Regions from separate parts of the Oceanibaculum indicum P24 genome, predicted to be linked through region 2. Evidence: predicted binding sites of a transcription regulator. Region 2 holds the regulator's gene; each other region holds the start of a gene.

Region 1 (5,929 bases), on a different contig from region 2:
AATCGATATGTCGATCTATGCGCGCTTTGCCGTGTCGATGGTCCTGAGGCTCGCCCCACAGGCCGAGCTTGTCTGCGTGCATGCCCTGCAAGGTGCGGCGACGGAGGCGGCGGGCCAGGCCGCGCAGGCCGCCTTATCCGAATTCATGGCCGACACGCTGGGCAAGCTGCTGCCCCCGGATCAGCAGCAGGCGACGGCCAGCCGGATGGAACTGGTCGTCCGCACCGGCGAACCGCACAGCGTGCTGTCCGGCATCGCCCGCGAGAGGCAGGCTGACCTTCTGGGCGTCGGCATGCGCGGCCGTCCCGCGTCGCTGCGGGCCGGGCTGGGCAGCACGGCGCAGCGGCTGCTGAACGAGCCACCCTGCGATGTGCTGGCCGCGAATGCCTGGTAGTACCAGTTGCGCGAATCCTCTGTTCGCGCCGATCTCCGCATCCTATAACGCCTGTTCGATCAATCGCGCCGCCCCTTCAGGCGGCCAATAAGGACAGTGGAGAAACGCATGCTGGATATGACCCTGGAAACCGCCTCACTGATCGCCGACGAGACCCTGCGCAAGGGCCGCGAGATGAAGTTCGCCCCGCTGACCGTGGCCGTGCTCGACGCCGGCGGCCAGCTGAAGGTGCTGAAGCGCGAGGATGGCTGCAGCCTGCTGCGCCCGCAGGTCGCCATGGGCAAGGCGGCGGCGACACTGGGCTTCGGCTTCGGCGGGCGGGAGCTGGCGCGCCGCGCCGCCAAGATGCCGGCGCTGTTCAACTCGCTGACCGCCATGTCGGAAGGCAATTTCGTGCCGCTGCCCGGCGGCGTGATCGTGAAGAACAAGGATGGCCGCATCCTGGGCGCGGTGGGCGTCACCGGCGACGTGTCGGAGAATGACGAGCTGTGCGCCGTGCACGCCATCGAGAAGGCCGGCCTCGTCGCCGATACCGGCGGCGAGTAAGGGCGGCGCGTAAGCCTGCTATGCCGCTTCGAGCGCCGGGCGCGTCCCGGCCTCGAACGGCGCCTTCAGCGCCATTTCGCGCAGCAGCCAGACCAGCCGTTCGAACAGGCCGGTCAGCTGCAGCAGCCCCATCTTCTCGTCGCGATCGAGCTCCAGCGCGGCATCGTTGAAGAAGCTGCGTCGCACCCCTTCCATCAGCTCGCCCCGGTCGCCGGTGATCCGTTCGATCAGCGCCATATCGTCGGGATCGTCGCCGGCCATCGCCTCGACATAGGATAGCAGCAGCGCATCCAGCCCCTCGGTCAGCGCCTCGCGGATCGCCGCCAGCGCCGTGCTGTCTTCCAGCAACGGTGCAGCCGCGGCAAACTCGTACAGCACCGCTTCTATCGAACCCAGCCGGTCATGCCGGTCCACGATGCGATAGACCCGCTCATGGCTGTCCGCCGTCAAATCGCCCTCCGCCAGCCCGGCGATATAGGGCTTCGTCTGGCCATGCACCGAGACGAACGCCTTGTGCAGCGCCTCCAGCCGTGCCTTGCGGGCCGGCGTTTCGGCCTGCCGCAACAACTCCGCATAGCGCGGCAGCCGCTCCAGCAGGCGCAGCTGCTCCTTCTCGGTCAGCAGGATGGCGGTCGCGGAATCGCGGGCCGTCTCCGGGCTGAGATAGGCGAGCTGGCTGTCGCTCTCCTGCGGCGAGGGCGGGCAGCGACGGGCCAGCAGCTGCTCCACGAGGCCGATCAACGGGAACAGGAACAGCGCCGTCACACTGTTGAAGACGAGGTAGCTGAGCGCCAGCTGCTGCGGCACATCGGAGGAGACTGCCCGCAGCAGCGCCATGACCAGCGGCACGCCGAAAACATGCTCGGCAACGAACAGCGCCAGTAGCAGGACGCAGCCGGTCAGGTTGAAGCCAAGCTGGAACAGCGCCATGCGCCGCGCCGTCCCCTGCACCCCGCCGGCCAGCAGATAGGTGACGATGCCGCTGCCCAGGTTGGTGCCATAGATCACCAGCATCGCCTGCTCGAAACTGAACAGCCCGCTACCCAGAAAGCCGATACCCAGCAGTGCCACGGTGATGGAGGATTGGCAGGCCGCCGACAGAGCAGCCCCGATCAGGAAGGCCGCCGACAGCGAGCCATTGAGGGTTGCCATCAGCGCCATCACATCGTCGGACTGGGCGAGCGGCACCGTACCGGACTTTAGCAGCACCAGCCCGTAATACAGCAGGCACAGGCCGAAGATGGCACTCAGCGCCGCCTTCCAATGCTGCAGCCGGCCCTGCGTCAGCAGAATTCCGGTCAGCCCCAGCGCCAGCATGACGACGATGCGGATATCCAGCGTGACCAGCAGCAGGATGAGTGCGCTGCCGATATTGCCGCCCATCAGGATCGGCAGGGCGCGGCGCGGCTCGATCATGCGCGCCGTCAGCAGCCCGACCAGGATGAAGGTGACGATGGCGGTGCTTTGGATCATCGCGCCCAGCACCGCGCCCCAGGACAAGCCCAGCAGGGGATAGGCGGCGACGCGCGACAGGATCAGCTGCACGCTGCGCCCGACCATGTTGCGCAGGTTGGAGGTCAGCAGATCCTTGCCGACAAAGAACAGCCCCAGGCCAGCCAGAATGCTGGCAAGAGTCAACGCCATGGACAGCCCGCCCTTCCCAGATGCCCCGTGCGGATCAGCGGCGGATAGTGTCGCAGCGCCCGGCGCCGCGCAATGAAGCGGTCGATGAATTTTTCATGACAGGACAAGGGCTGGAGAACACAAGAAAAGACCGGGAACCCGAAGGTTCCCGGCCTATCCCGCAGGCCGCCCATTGGCGACTAACCCAAACGGCCCGCGAAGCCCGATAACGATTCCTGATTTGCGTCCCGCGCCGGTGCATGACACCAGGCATTGCGAGGGCGAATACCATCCTGGAACCAGAATATCCGGCGGTTCGCGGTCCGGAAAATTGATTGTTTTGGTCAAACCAATCGCAAAAAGCGATTGCCCGAAGTGCCTTACAGCAGCCCCTTCTCCGTCAGGTAACGGACTACGCCCGGATGGATCATCGCCTTGTCCGGCGCGCCTTCCGCCGTGTTGGCCGGCGTCGTCTCCGCCGCCTGATCGAGCTTCGCCGTCAGGGCCGGGCCGGCCTTGTCGATGGCCGCGATCAGCCGGTAGGCGACATCCTCCGACAGGTCGGTGCGGGTCAGCACGAAATTCCAGGAGCCTACGGTCTGCACCGCCCCCGCCTGGCCGGCATAGCTGCCGGCGGGCAGCCGCATCGGTTTCAGGAAACTGTGCTTGGCCCGCACCTGCGCCACCTGTTCCGGCGTCAGGCCGATGAACCGGGCGCCCGCCGGCCCTTCCGACACCTTCACGAAGCCCGGCCAGCCGACGCCGGCACCCCACAGCGCCACCGCCTCCCCGCCGATCACCTTGGGCGGGGACTCCGAGGCGCGCTTCACGAAGACCGCGTCGAAATCGCGCCGCATGTCGAGGCCCAGCCCATCCAACACATAATTCGCCATGACGACGAGGCCGGATGCTTCGGTGCCGAACACCACCGTCCTGCCCTTCAGATCTTCGATGCTGCGCGCCTCCACATCGCCACGCACGGCAAAAACGCCGGGACTGGAATACATCGCCGTCAGGATTTTCAGCTCCGACTTCGGCTGGCCGATCCCTGCCAGCGCCTCATAGGCGGAGGTACCCTGTACCAGCGCGATATCCAGCTCGCCCTTTTCCAGCAGCGGCAGATTCTCACCCGTCCCGCGGGTCGAACGCGGTTCGACCTTCAGACCCGGATCGGCAGCATTGATCGCCTCGGCAAGCGCATTGCCATACAGGCTGAATCCGCCGCCCTGGGTCGAGGTGCCCAGCGTCACACCAACCGGCTCCGCTGCCGCCTGGGGAACATTCGTCATCGCTGTCGCCATCAGCACTGCCAGAAAGGCACCAACAGACTTGCGCATCCTTTTCATGGCCTCCGCTCCATCGTTTTAACCGTTGCGGAGTGAAATGGGCTGGTAAGCGGTGCTGTCAACTTTTTGGCCATCTGCGCAAGAATTGGTCAGGACAGCGGGCGGAAATGCTCCTACGCTGGGCGAATAGCCCCAGATGAGCGCACAGAATGCCAGCGTCGGGCTGGCCTGCCGTGCATGGCACGGCGATTGCTGACAGGTGAACGCCGCCCCGTTCGCGTGGGCACCCTTATTCAGGCAAATCTGGGAGATTGCGACATGAAACTACTGGCCGGCGCGACCTGCGCCCTGCTGCTCGCCGCTGCCGCTGTGCAGGCGGAGCCGCTGAAGACCGGCGTGGACGGCACCTTCGCACCGCACGCCATGCCGAATCTGAGCGGCGGCGTCGAGGGCTTCAATATCGACCTCGCCAACGAGATCGGCAAGCGCACCGGGCGCGGCGTGACCATCGAAGCCACCCAGTTTTCCGGCCTGCTGCCGGGCCTGCAGGCCGGCACCTATGATTTCATCGCCGCCCCGACCACGGTAACCAAGGAGCGTGCGGAGAACCTGTTGTTCACCGAAGGCTACCTGAACACCGACTACCAGTTCGTCACCAAGGCCGGCACGCCGGACATCAAGGATCTGGCCGAACTGAAGGACAAGGTGATCGCGGTCAATCGCGGCTCCGCCTACGACAGCTGGGTGCGCGGCCTCGCCGACCAGATCGGCTGGAAGGTCGAGACCTTCGGCACCAACACCGATGCGATCCAGGCGGTGATTTCCGGCCGCGCCTACGCCAATGTCGCCGGCAACACGGTCGCCGCCTGGGCGGTGAAGAAGAACCCGCAGATCAAGCTGTCCTACCTGCATTCCACCGGCCTCGTCTGGGCCGCGCCGATCCGCAAGGACAATGCCGAAATGCGCAAGCTGGTGGAGAACGCCATCGAGTGCATGAAGCTGGACGGCACCATGGCCGCGATGCACGAGAAGTGGTTCGGCACCAAGCCGGCGGCCGGCTCCGCAGCGGTCACGGTCTATCCGGGCTATGGCGTGCCGGGGATGACCGGCTACGACCCGACCGAACACACCCCGTCCTGCGGCTGATCGTTTACGACCCCTTCCTGTCATGCCCGGGCCTGACCCGGGCATCCAGGGGCGGCGCCTTGCCTGAGGCGGTGCACAACCGTCCAGGCCGGTGAAGGCTGGATTGCCGGGTCAAGCCCGGCAATGACATTTCTGTTGAGTTAGGAGTCCCCACTTGTCCAACCCCGCCGCCATGCTGGATATTGCCGGCCTGCGGAAGAATTATGCCGACCTCGAAGTGCTAAAAGGCATCGACCTTGCGGTGGCGCCGCAGGAGCTTGTGTTCGTCATTGGCCCGTCCGGCTCCGGCAAGAGCACGCTGCTGCGCTGCTGCAACCTGCTGGAAGTGCCGGACGAGGGGTCGATCCGCGTCGATGGCGTGGAGCTGCTGGATCCGCAGACCGACATCAACCGCATGCGCCAGCGCATCGGCATGGTGTTCCAGTCCTTCAACCTCTACCCGCATATGAGCGTGCTGGCGAACGTCATGCTGGCGCTGCGCAAGGTGCTGAAGAAAAGCAAGGCTGAGGCACGCGAGATCGCCGAGGCAGCGCTGGCGCGCGTCGGGCTGGCCGACAAGCTGGACTCCTACCCCGCCCAGCTGTCCGGCGGGCAGCAGCAGCGCGCGGCGATTGCCCGCGCGATGGCGCTGGAGCCGAAGATCATGCTGTTCGACGAGCCGACCTCCGCGCTGGACCCGGAACTGGTCGGCAGCGTGCTGCAGGTGATGCATGAACTGCGCGACGCCGGCATGACCATGATGGTGGTCAGCCACGAGATGCGCTTTGCCCGCGACGCCGCCGACCGCGTGGTGTTCATGGATGGCGGGGTGATCGTCGAACAGGGCCCGCCGGCCGCGATATTCGGATCGCCCGGGCACGAGCGCACCCGCGCCTTTCTCGCGAACTTCCAGGCGTAACGCCATGAGCGGGCTGGATATTTTCCTCGACGCCTT
Region 2 (5,929 bases):
GATCTGACCCAGACCCTCCCCCGGATCCATATCGTGCTGGCCAGCCTGGAAAAGACTGTGCCGACGCTGGAGGATGCGGCCACGATCATGCGCCTGCTGGCCCGCTCGGCCACCGGGCAGGAAATGTCGGTCTATACCACCTTCTCCACCGGGCCGCGGCGGCCGGAGGATCTGGATGGGCCGGAGCAGTTCCATGTCGTGCTGCTGGATAATGGCCGCAGCGCGATGCTGGGCACCGAATTCCAGGAGATGCTGCGCTGTATCCGCTGCTCGGCCTGCATGAATCACTGCCCGGTGTACAGCGTGGTTGGCGGCCATGCCTATGGCTGGGTCTATCCCGGGCCGATGGGCGCGGTGCTGACCCCGACCCTGGTCGGTGTCGAGGAGGCCGGGCACCTGCCGAACGCCTCCACCTTCTGCGGACGCTGCGAGAGTGTATGCCCGATGCGTATTCCGCTGCCGAAGATGATGCGGCATTGGCGCAAGCGGGAATATGAACGCAAGCTGTCGCCGGCCCCCTACCGCTCGGGCCTCGCCCTCTGGGCGTTCTTCGCCAAGCGGCCGGCGCTCTATCAGCGCCTGACCGGCATTGCCATGAAGCTGCTTGGCCGGTTCGGCCGGGATAAGGGGCGGTTCCGGTCGCTGCCGCTGGCCGGGGGCTGGACTTCGGTGCGCGACATGCCCGCCCCGCAGGGTCGCACCTTCCAGGAGCTTTACCGCGAAAAGAAGGGGGCCGCCTGATGCCCGACATGTCCCCGCGCGATCAGATCCTGGCCGGCATCCGCCGGTCGCTTGGCCGCAGTGCGCTGGACGGCGAGCCGGCGGCGCAGCTGGAACAGCGGATCGCGGAGCACAGGCCGAACCTGATCCCGCAGCGGGCGCAGCTGCCGCACGACCAGCAGGTCACCCTGTTCGTCGAGATGGCTGAAGGCGTGCAGGCCACCATCAGCCAGGTCGCGGATGCCGCAGAGGTCCCTGACGCCATCGCCGACTATCTGGCGCAGCATAATCTGCCGGCCGAATTGCGCGTGGCGCCGGATGCCTGGCTGTCCGGCCTTCCCTGGGACAAGCGCCCGACCCTGACTATCAAAACCGGCAAGGCGGAGGAGCCGGATACGGCCAGCGTGACCCCGGCCTTTGCCGGCATTGCCGAGACCGGCACGCTGATGCTGACCTCCGGCCCGCACAGCCCGACCACACTGAACCTGCTGCCCGAGACCCATATCGTGGTGCTGAAGAAGAGCCAGATCGTTGGTTCCTACGAGGATGGCTGGGCGCGGCTGCGCGATGCGCAGGCGAAGGATTCCATGCCGCGCACGGTGAATTTCATCACCGGCCCGTCGCGCACCGGCGATATCGAGCAGAAGATCCTGATGGGCGCCCACGGACCGCGCCGGCTGCACATTGTCCTGATCGACGGCTAGGCATGGCCCGGCGGCGCGCCAGCAAGGACGAGGCTGAGCTTTTCCGCCAGGTCGTGAAGGATGCCAAGCCGCTGCCGCAGGATAAGCGCCTGCGGTTGGGCAGGCTGGATGAGCTGCCGCCGGAACCGGTTCCCGCCCCCCCCGAGGCCGAAGGCATGGCGCCGGCCAGCCGCAAGCGCGGCCGGGTGCCAAAGGACGAGCCACTTCCTCAGCCGGTCGCACAGCCGGTCAAGGCGCCGGTCATCCTGCCGGCCCTGAAGCATGATAGCGCGCCAGGGCTCGACAAGCGCAGCCAGATGCGCCTGAAACGCGGCCAGGTCGCCATTGAGGCGCGCATCGATCTGCATGGGATGACGCAGGATGCCGCCCATGTGGCACTGAACGGATTCATCGCCCGGTCGCAGGCGCGCGGCCTGCGCTGCGTGCTGGTGATCACCGGCAAGGGGACGCGGCGTGACGAATTCGGCCGCTATGAGGCTGGCGTGCTGAAGCGCGAGGTGCCGCGCTGGCTGAATGAGGGCGGCAACCGCGAGAAGGTGCTGGCCTTCGTCCATGCCCAGCCAAAGGATGGCGGCGGCGGTGCGCTCTATGTGCTGCTGCGTCGGGTGCGGGAGGAGGCATGACGCCATTCGGGGAAAGGCTGCGGGCGCTGCGTGCCGCGCGTGGCGTTACACTGAAGGAGATGGCGGCTGCGCTGCAGGTCTCCTCGGCCTATCTCTCGGCGCTGGAGCATGGCCATCGCGGCCGGCCCACCGACGGGCTGATCCATCAGATCTGCGGTTATTTTGGGCTCATCTGGGACGATGCGGAAGCGCTGAATCGGCTGGCGGAGATATCCCATCCGCGCGTCACCATCGACACGGCCGGCCTGTCGCCAAGCGCCACCAGGCTGGCGCACCAGCTGGCGCGGAAGATCGGGATCCTGGACGAGGAGAGGCTCGCGGCGCTCTTGAGCCAGCTCGAAGACTCGCCGAAAAAGCCGGAATGACAGGGCGATAAACGGGAATAAAATAATATTTTACATTAATTTCTTATATAGAGTCGACGCACTGATGGAGTGTCAAGCGAATTGCGGCGCGACGGCATCCAGCGCATAGCCGGCCGACCGGACGGTGCGGATCGGGTCGCCCTCGGCATCCTCGTTCAGCGCCTTGCGCAGCCGGCGGATATGCACATCCACGGTGCGCGGCTCGACATAGACATCCGCCCCCCAGACCGAATCCAGCAGTTGTTCGCGGGAGAAGACACGGCCCTGATGCTCCAGGAAATGGCGCAGCAGGCGGAATTCGGTCGGCCCAAGATGCACATCGCGGTCGCCGCGCTTCACCTTGTGGGCGGCAATGTCCATGACGATGTCGCCGCAGCGTAGCGTCTCGGCATCGGCGGCAGGCCGGGCGCGGCGCATGACGGCGCGGACGCGGGCCAGCAGTTCGCTGGGGCTGAAGGGCTTGGTGACGTAATCGTCGGCGCCGGCATTCAGGCCTCGTACCCGGTCGCCTTCCTCGCCGCGGGCCGTCAGCATGATGATCGGGATGCTGCGGGTCTGCGGGGTGCGGCGCAGCCGGCGGCAGACCTCGATGCCGGACAACAGCGGCAGCATCCAGTCCAGCAGGATCAGGTCGGGCCGGCGCTCGGTGGCCAGCAGCAGCCCTTCCTCGCCGTCGCGCGCTTCGAGGACCTGGAAGCCCTCGCGCTCCAAATTGTAGCTGAGCAGCGTGACGATCGCGGCTTCGTCTTCGACAATCAGGATCAGCGGCTTCATCGTGTGGTCCAATCTCGGCAGGCCTCAAGGGAAAAAGGCCAGTGGAAATGTTTCAAACCGTAGGTCAGTTCTCCGGCTCGACGACGGTGAACGCGCTGGTGTCGCCCTTCGGCCGCTCGGCGGTCAGCGGCCGGCCGGTTACCTGGTAGTACAGCGTCTCGGCGATATTGGTGGCATGGTCGCCGATGCGCTCGATATTCTTCGCCATGAACAGAAGATGCGTGCAGGGCGTGATGTTGCGCGGGTCTTCCATCATGTAGGTCAGCAGCTCGCGGAACAGGCTGGTGTACATCTCGTCCACCTCCTCGTCCCGGCGCCAGACCAGCAGGGCCTTTTCGGCATCCTGTTCGACATAGGCGTCCAGCACTTCCTTCAGGATCTGCTGCACCATCCGGCCCATGCGCGGTATACCGGTCGCGGGCCGTGCCGGCGGTACCTGGTTCAGGGCCACTGACCGCTTGGAGATGTTCGCGGCGTAGTCGCCAATGCGTTCCAGATCGGCGGAAATCTTCAGCGCGCCAACAACGCGGCGCAGATCCTCGGCCAGCGGCTGGCGCAGTGCCAGCATGCGAACCGTCAGATCGTTGACATCATGCTCCAGGCTGTCGATCTTCAGATCGCCCTGGATCACCCGCTCGGCGATGGTGCTGTCGCGCTTCGCCAGGGACTGGATGCAGTCCTGCACCTGCGTCTCCACCAGCCCGCCCATCTGCGAGATGAGATTCATCAGCCGCTTCAATTCCTCGTCGAAGGATTTCACGGTATGGGTGGGCATGAGGCTTCCTTTCCAAGGGCATGATCGATGGCGGACCGTGCGCCTGCGCTATCAATAACGGGCTTGCACGGCATAAATACTACGTTTCGATGACGCTTTTATTACATCGACATCGAATCGGGGGTTTTCGCGGCGGCCGTTCAGCCCGCGGATGCGGCGACCGGCAGATAGACGGTGAAGGCGCTGCCCTTGCCGACCTGGCTGTCGACGGAAAGCGCCCCCCGGTGGCGGCTGACGATGTGCTTCACGATGGCAAGGCCAAGACCGGTGCCGCCAAGATCGCGGCTGCGCGCCTTGTCGACCCGGTAGAACCGTTCGGTCAGGCGCGGAATATGCTCGCGCGGGATGCCCTCGCCCTGGTCCTGAACACGGATCAGGACCGCGCCATGCGGTGCCTTGGGGAAGGCTGCCGGCACGCTGTCGGCGCGCCGGGCCGTTACCCGGATCGGTGTGCCGGGCCGGCCATATTTGGTCGCATTGTCGATCAGGTTCTGCGCCACCTGCGCCAGCTCGTCCTCGTCGCCGGTGACCGGCGGCAGCCCGTCCTCGATATCGAGCTGGATGTCCATGTCCTTGGTCGCCGCCTGCATGTCCAGCGTCGCCTTCACGCTGGAAAGAATGCGCGACAGGTCGGCCAGCCCGCGCGGCGGCGTATGCTCGTTCAGCTCGATCCGCGAAAGCGACAGCAAGTCGTTCACCAGCCGCGACATGCGCAGGCTCTGCTCATGCATGATTTCCAGGAACCGCTCATGCGCTTCCGGATCGTCCTTGGCCGGGCCGCGCAGCGTCTCGATGAAGCCGACCAGCGTGGAGAGCGGCGTGCGCAGCTCATGGCTCGCATTGGCAACGAAATCGGCGCGCATCTGCTCCGTGCGCTTCATCGCCGTCAGCTCGTGCATCAGGATCAGCGCCCGGCTGTCATCCGGCCCCGGTTCGCGCAACGGTTCGACACTGACGGCGAAACTGCGCTCGATGGGCACCAGCATGGTCATCTCGACAGTGCGGCCCTGCCCCTGTTCAAGGGCCGTCTCCACCGCCTTCAGCACCTCCGGATGGCGCAGATTGCTGGCGACCGCCCTGCCCGCCAGCGCCTCGCCGAAGATCTCGCGGGCGGCCCGGTTGGTGGCCACGATGGTTGCCTCGGCATCGATTAGCAGCAGCGGGTCGGGCAGCGATTCCAGCGCGACATGGGCGGCATGGAGGCGCTGCCGCAGGGCGCCCAGATTTTCCGCCTGCACGCGATGCAGCGATTCGATGCGGCCGGCCAACGGGGCGAGCGGGCTGTTCGGCTCGATCTCCGCCGAACCGCCCTCAACCGCCGCTTCCAGCCGGGCAATGCGCTGAAAATGACGCTGCACCAGCAACGCGAAGATGCCGGGAGAAATCGCCCAGCCCAGCAGGGCGGGCCAGCCATTCAGCTGGCCGCCGGCGACCAGCACCAGCAGCACCAGCCCGACAGGCAGGGACAGCAGCAGGCTGGTCTTGACGATCGCGGAGCGCGACAGTCGGGTTGCGGGCATGGGGGCCTCGGGCTGGCGGAAGGCTTAACGGAACCTACAGCATAGGCCGGCAGGGATGCCGCCGGTCAACCGCCATATCGTTACATTACGGCGCCAACCTGCCAGGGGATGAATTCCGCATCGCCGAAACCCTGGGCCTCGCTCTTGGATTTCTCGCCAGAGGCCACGCGCAGGATGAGGTCGAAGATGCGCTGGCCCATATCCTGGATCGAGATGCCCTCATCCAGCACGGCGCCGCAATTCACATCCATATCCTCCTCCAGCTTGCGGTACATGGCGGAGTTGGTGGCAAGCTTCAGCGAGGGCGAGGGCTTGTTGCCGAACACCGAGCCGCGCCCGGTGGTGAAGCACACGATGTTGGCGCCGCTGGCCACCTGCCCGGTCACCGAACAGGGGTCATAGCCCGGCGAATCCATGAACACGAAGCCCTTGGTGTTGATCGGTTCGG
Region 3 (5,929 bases), on a different contig from region 2:
GTTGAAGGCTGGGACGGGCAGAGCGTGCCGCAGATTCCCGACCAGCGCCAGGAGGTGGTCTCGCCGGTTACCGCCTATCAGATGACCTCCATGCTGCAAGGGGTCGTGCTGCGCGGCACCGGGCGGCGCATTGCCGAGCTCAACCGCCCGCTGGCCGGCAAGACCGGCACCACCAACGACAGTTTCGACACCTGGTTCGTCGGCTTCTCGCCGGACCTGGCGGTGGGTGTATTCGTTGGTTTCGACCAGCCGCGCACGCTGGGCGGGCGCGAGTCTGGCTCCACGGTCGCGGCGCCGATCTTCAAGGATTTCATGGCCGAAGCGCTGGAGGGTGAGCCCTCGATCCCGTTCCGCGTGCCACCCGGCGTGCAGTTCGTGCGCATTGATGCCTCGTCGGGCCAGCTGGCGCGGTCCGGCGATGGCGGTGCTGTGATCCTGGAAGCGTTCCGCCCCGGCACGGCACCGGAACCGGGACAGGTGGACATGCCGCCGGTGCCCGGCGTCAGCGAAGCGCCCGGCGACAGTGCCGCCCCGGTTGCGACCGGCCTCGGCGGCCTGTATTAAGGGCGCTCCCGCCGGCATGACGCCGGCGCAATGATTTGAACCGATTGGACTTGGAGAACGCGATGCGCGCGGAAATTCAAGCGGTCGCTGACGAGATCAGAGACTCGTTGGCGCTGCTGAGGAGGCATCTTTGACTGGGATCGTGCGGTTTCCCGGTTTGACGAGCTGAATGCCCTTACGGCCGACCCCAACCTCTGGAACGACAGCGAGAAGGCCCAGAAGCTGCTGCGCGAGCGCACCCAGCTGGAAAAGGGCATCGAAGGCTACCGCTCCATCGAGCGGGAGCTGAACGACACGCTGGAGCTGATCGAACTCGGCGAGATGGAGGACGATCAGGATGTCGTCGCCGAGGCCGAGAAGGCGCTGCAGCGCCTGCGTGAGATGGCGGCCAAGAAGCAGCTGGAAAGCCTGCTGTCAGGCGAGGCGGACGGAAATGACTGCTATCTCGAAGTGCATGCCGGCGCTGGCGGCACCGAGGCGCAGGACTGGGCCCTGATGCTGTCGCGCATGTACACGCGCTGGGCGGAACAGCACGACTACAAGGTCGAATGGCTGGAAGAGAGTGCGGGTGAAGAGGCCGGGCTGAAATCGGCCACGCTGAAGATCACCGGCCCCAATGCCTATGGCTGGCTGAAGCATGAAAGCGGCGTGCACCGGCTGGTGCGTATCTCGCCCTTCGATTCGCAGGCCCGGCGCCATACCAGCTTCTCCTCGGTGTGGGTCTATCCGGTGGTCGATGACGAGATCGAGGTCGAATACCAGGAAAAGGACCTGCGCATCGATACCTACCGGGCCTCGGGTGCCGGCGGCCAGCACGTGAACAAGACCGACAGTGCCATCCGCATCACCCACATCCCGACCGGCATCGTGGTGCAGTGCCAGAGCGACCGCTCGCAGCACAAGAACCGCGCCACCGCCTTCTCCATGCTGAAGGCGCGGCTCTATGAGCTGGAACTGCAGAAGCGCGAAGAGGCAGCACAGGCGCAGGAAGACGCCAAGACCGATATCGGCTGGGGCCACCAGATCCGCTCCTATGTGCTGCAGCCCTACCAGATGGTGAAGGATCTGCGCACCGGCGTGGAGACCGGCAATTCCGGCGCCGTGCTGGATGGCGATATCGACCGGTTCCTGGAAGCCTCGCTGGCCTCCAAGCTGGGTGAGGGCAGCGGCCAGACCGCCGCCTGACAGCGCTCGTAACGCAATAACGAAGAAGGCCGTCACCCGTGAGGGTGATGGCCTTTTTTCTGACGGCAGGGCTGGCTTGCCGGGCCAGGCATTGGTTATGGGCGATCAGCCAGTCGGATATGGACAAAGCTGTCATGGCAACGTAACCAGTATGTAAGAAAAGCGTCATTAATGACGGATACTGTCCGCGCAGAGCATCGACGGACATTTTGACAGGGAGGTTTCCATGCGTGTTCCCACTTTCATCGCTCTTGGCGTTGCCGCTTTCATGGGCTTTTCCGCCGGCGGCGCTGCCGCTGCCGACTGCCCGCGCGGCACGCTGGATGCCCGCTTCTGCGATCGCAATGGCGACATGGTCGCCGATGTGCCGGAAGCCAAGGACCAGATCGACCCGGCAACACTGATCTTCGCCTATACCCCGGTTGAGGACCCCGCAGTCTATGCCAAGGTTTGGGACGGCTTCCTGAAGCATATGGAAAAGACCACCGGCAAGAAGGTGCAGTTCTTCCCGGTGCAGTCGAACGCTGCCCAGATCGAGGCGATGCGCGCCGGCCGCCTGCATGTGGCGGGCTTCAACACCGGCTCCAACCCGCTGGCGGTGAACTGCGCCGGCTTCGTGCCCTTCACCATGATGGCGAAGGCCGATGACAGCTTCGGTTATGAGATGGAGATCATCACCTATCCGGGCAGCGGCATCGAAAAGGTCGAGGATATCAAGGGCCGCACCATGGCCTTTACCTCCGAGACCTCGAACTCCGGTTTCAAGGCGCCGTCCGCCCTGCTGCGCGCCGAATTCAAGATGGAGGCCGGCAAGGAGTTCAAGACCGCCTTCTCCGGCAAGCATGACAATTCGATCCTGGGCGTCGCCAACAAGGATTACGACGCTGCCGCCATCGCCAACTCGGTGATGAAGCGCATGATCGAGCGCGGCGTCATCAAGGCCGATCAGGTGAAGACGATCTACAAGTCGCAGACCTTCCCGACCACCGGCTATGGCCATGTCTACAATCTGAAGCCGGAGCTGGCGGAAAAGGTGAAGCAGGCCTTCGCCACCTTCGACTGGGAAGGCTCGGACCTGAAGAAGGAGTTCGAGAAGTCCGGCGAGGCTAAGTTTATCCCGATCACCTACAAGGGTCATTGGGAAGTGGTCCGCAAGATCGACCAGGCGATGGGCGTGAGCTACGCCTGCAAGTAAGCATATCCAATCGCTGACATAAGGGAGGCGGCCTGGCGCCGCCTCCCTTTCCGATTTTTGCGGGCATAAGGGACGTCTCATGCTGAAAATCCAGGGCCTGAGCAAGCGCTACAAGACCGGCGATCACGCGCTGAAAGGCGTCTCCATCGAGGTGCCCGCCGGGCAGGTGATGGCGCTGATCGGCCCGTCCGGCGCCGGTAAATCGACCCTGATTCGCTGCGTGAACCGGCTGGTCGAGCCGACCGACGGGCACGTCTTCCTGGCTGGCGAGGAAATTACCGGCAAGGGCAGCGGGGCCTTGCGGCGCCTGCGCCGGCGCATGGGGATGATCTTCCAGGAATATGCGCTCGTGGAGCGGCTGACGGTGATGGAGAATGTGCTCTCCGGTCAGTTGGGCTATGTCGGATTCTGGCGCAGCTATTTCCGGCGCTTCCCGCAGGAAGCGGTGGATCAGGCCTTCCAGACGCTGGAGCGGGTAGGGCTGCTCGACCATGTGGACAAGCGCGCCGACGCCCTGTCCGGCGGCCAGCGCCAGCGCGTCGGCATCGCCCGGGCGTTGCTTCAGAACCCCGACATCCTGCTGGTGGACGAACCGACCGCCAGCCTGGACCCCAAGACATCGCGCCAGATCATGCGGCTGATCTGCGAAATCTGCGCGGAGCGCGACCTCGCCGCCATCATCAACATCCACGATGTGCCGCTGGCGCAGATGTTCGCCCAGCGCATTGTGGGGCTGCGCGCCGGAGAAATCGTCTATGACGGCCCGCCGGAAGGGCTGACCGATGCCGTGCTGACGGAAATCTATGGCGAGGAGGACTGGACACTCGCCAACCAGCGCGACTCCGAGGATGAGGACAGCGAGCAGCGCCTTGATGAAGAACGCCTGGCGGGGGCGGTATGAGCCTCGCCTCCCCCTCTGGCGCCGCCGCTACCGGCCGGGTCTGGCGCCGGCCGCCACTGATCGCCAATCCGCTGTTGCGCTGGAGCCTGATTATCGGGTCGCTGGCCTATCTCGTGCTGGCCGTCGGCAGTGTCGAGGTGAACTGGCTGCGCATCTATGAAGGGCTGGACCGCGGCTGGGCCTTCATCAAGGGCTTCCTGGCCCCCGATTTCACCAGCCGCTGGGGTGACATCGTCGATGGCATGGTGGAAAGCCTGACGATGACCGTCACCTCCACGGCGGCCGGCATCCTGCTGTCCGTACCCATCGGCATCGGTGCGGCGCGCAATGTCGCCCCGCGCTGGATCTATTACGCCTGCCGGTCGATCATCGCCGTGTCGCGCAGCTTCCAGGAAGTCATCATCGCCATCGTGCTGGTGGCGCTGGTCGGCTTCGGACCGCTGGCCGGCTTCATCACCCTGTCCTTCGCCACCATCGGCTTCCTGTCGAAGCTGTTGGCCGAGGATATCGAGGATATCGACCCGGCGCCGGCCGAGGCCATCCGTGCCACCGGCGGCAGCTGGTTCCAGTGGCTGAATTACGGCATCCAGCCGCAGGTCATGCCGCGGCTGATCGGCCTGTGCCTGTACCGGCTGGACATCAATTTCCGGGAATCGGCAGTGATCGGCATCGTCGGCGCCGGCGGTATCGGTGCGACGCTGAACACGGCCATTGATCGCTACGAATTCGATTCGGCTGCCGCCGTGCTGATCCTCATCATCGTGATCGTCATGGCCGCCGAATACTCCTCCAGCTATATCCGCAAGTGGATTCAGTGACATGCCGGTGACGGAACGGAACGGCAAGCCGGAATGGGCGCTGCGCACGACGCCGCAACAGCTGGCCATCTGGGCCGGCTGGCTGGCCGGTGTGGCGCTGTTCGTCTATTGCTGGGAACTGATGACCCAGACCACCATCTGGGCCTTCTTCTGGGATGCGCCGCGCCAGGCCGGTGACCTGTTTGGCCGCATGGTGCCGCCACGCTGGAGCTATATGGAGCAGCTCTGGTGGCCGCTGTGGGACACGCTGAACATCGCCACGCTGGGCACGCTTGCGGGCATCGTCATGGCCGTGCCGGTAGCTTTCATGGCGGCGCGCAACACCACGCCCAGCGCCACCTTCCTGCGGCCGCTGGCGCTGCTGATCATCGTGTCGTCGCGGTCGATCAACTCGCTGATCTGGGCACTGCTGCTGGTTTCCATCATCGGGCCGGGCATCCTGGCCGGCATCATCGCCATCGCGCTGCGCTCCATCGGCTTCGTCGGCAAGCTGCTCTATGAAGCCATCGAGGAGATCGACGAGAAGCAGGTGGAGGCGATCCGCGCCACCGGGGCATCCCGCGCGCAGGTGCTGACCTATGGCGTGGTGCCGCAGATCATGCCCGCCTTCGCCGGCATCTCGGTGTTCCGCTGGGACATCAACATCCGCGAATCGACGGTGCTGGGGCTGGTCGGCGCCGGCGGCATCGGATTGCAGCTGCAATCCTCGCTGAACGTGCTGGCCTGGCCACAGGTGACGCTGATCTTCATCGTCATCCTCGGCACGGTGGTGTTGAGCGAATATGTCTCCGCCAGGGTGCGCCACGCGATCATCTAGCCCTGATCCGCAGCGGAACGAAAAAGGCCGCCACACGCGAGGGTGACGGCCTTCTTTCTTGCCGTTACGGCAGGACTGGCTTACAGGCCAGCTTGCGTGACGAACTTGGTGTTCAGGTACGCCTCGATGGCCTCCGAGCCGCCCTCGCTGCCATAGCCGCTGTCCTTGATGCCGCCGAACGGCACTTCCGGCAGGGCCAGGCCGTGATGGTTGATCGACACCATGCCGCTCTCGACGGCGGCGCCGATGGCGTTCGCGGTCTTGGCCGACCTGGTGTAGGCATAGGCCGCCAGACCGTAGGGCAGGCGGTTGGCTTCCTTCACCACCTCATCGAAGCTGCTGAACGGCATGATCGGGGCGACCGGGCCGAACGGCTCCTCATGCAGGATGCGGGCATCGTCCGGCACGTCGGTCAGCACTGTCGGCTCGAAGAAATAGCCCTTGTTGCC

The links. Region 2 encodes PhoB, which activates phosphate uptake and scavenging genes when phosphate is short. Its sites were predicted from a motif close to TNTCATAAAACTGTCA; they were not measured.
Region 1: P24_RS00160 (Na/Pi cotransporter family protein) is a predicted target of PhoB. The motif match lies at 2,670-2,685, and genes of this name have one in related genera.
Region 3: phnD (phosphate/phosphite/phosphonate ABC transporter substrate-binding protein) is a predicted target of PhoB. The motif match lies at 1,902-1,917, and genes of this name have one in related genera.

The regions. Positions count from the first base shown of each region.
Region 1 is NZ_AMRL01000001.1:28,525-34,453, forward strand. Features, by position in the region: gene P24_RS00150 (universal stress protein) at 1-394, shown strand, start outside; gene P24_RS00155 (GlcG/HbpS family heme-binding protein) at 503-940, shown strand; gene P24_RS00160 (Na/Pi cotransporter family protein) at 959-2,584, opposite strand; gene P24_RS00165 (TAXI family TRAP transporter solute-binding subunit) at 2,944-3,909, opposite strand; gene P24_RS00170 (transporter substrate-binding domain-containing protein) at 4,168-4,995, shown strand; gene P24_RS00175 (amino acid ABC transporter ATP-binding protein) at 5,168-5,893, shown strand; gene P24_RS00180 (amino acid ABC transporter permease) at 5,898-5,929, shown strand, end outside.
Region 2 is NZ_AMRL01000002.1:203,540-209,468, reverse strand. Features, by position in the region: gene P24_RS02950 (LutB/LldF family L-lactate oxidation iron-sulfur protein) at 1-741, shown strand, start outside; gene P24_RS02945 (LutC/YkgG family protein) at 741-1,424, shown strand; gene P24_RS02940 (Smr/MutS family protein) at 1,427-2,047, shown strand; gene P24_RS02935 (helix-turn-helix domain-containing protein) at 2,044-2,412, shown strand; gene phoB (phosphate regulon transcriptional regulator PhoB) at 2,485-3,186, opposite strand; gene phoU (phosphate signaling complex protein PhoU) at 3,251-3,961, opposite strand; gene P24_RS02920 (ATP-binding protein) at 4,102-5,481, opposite strand; gene P24_RS02915 (UxaA family hydrolase) at 5,562-5,929, opposite strand, start outside.
Region 3 is NZ_AMRL01000022.1:42,943-48,871, reverse strand. Features, by position in the region: gene P24_RS14695 (penicillin-binding protein 1A) at 1-564, shown strand, start outside; one part of gene prfB (peptide chain release factor 2) at 627-695, shown strand; one part of gene prfB (peptide chain release factor 2) at 697-1,749, shown strand; gene phnD (phosphate/phosphite/phosphonate ABC transporter substrate-binding protein) at 1,976-2,944, shown strand; gene phnC (phosphonate ABC transporter ATP-binding protein) at 3,024-3,845, shown strand; gene phnE (phosphonate ABC transporter, permease protein PhnE) at 3,842-4,663, shown strand; gene phnE (phosphonate ABC transporter, permease protein PhnE) at 4,665-5,480, shown strand; gene P24_RS14665 (NAD-dependent succinate-semialdehyde dehydrogenase) at 5,561-5,929, opposite strand, start outside.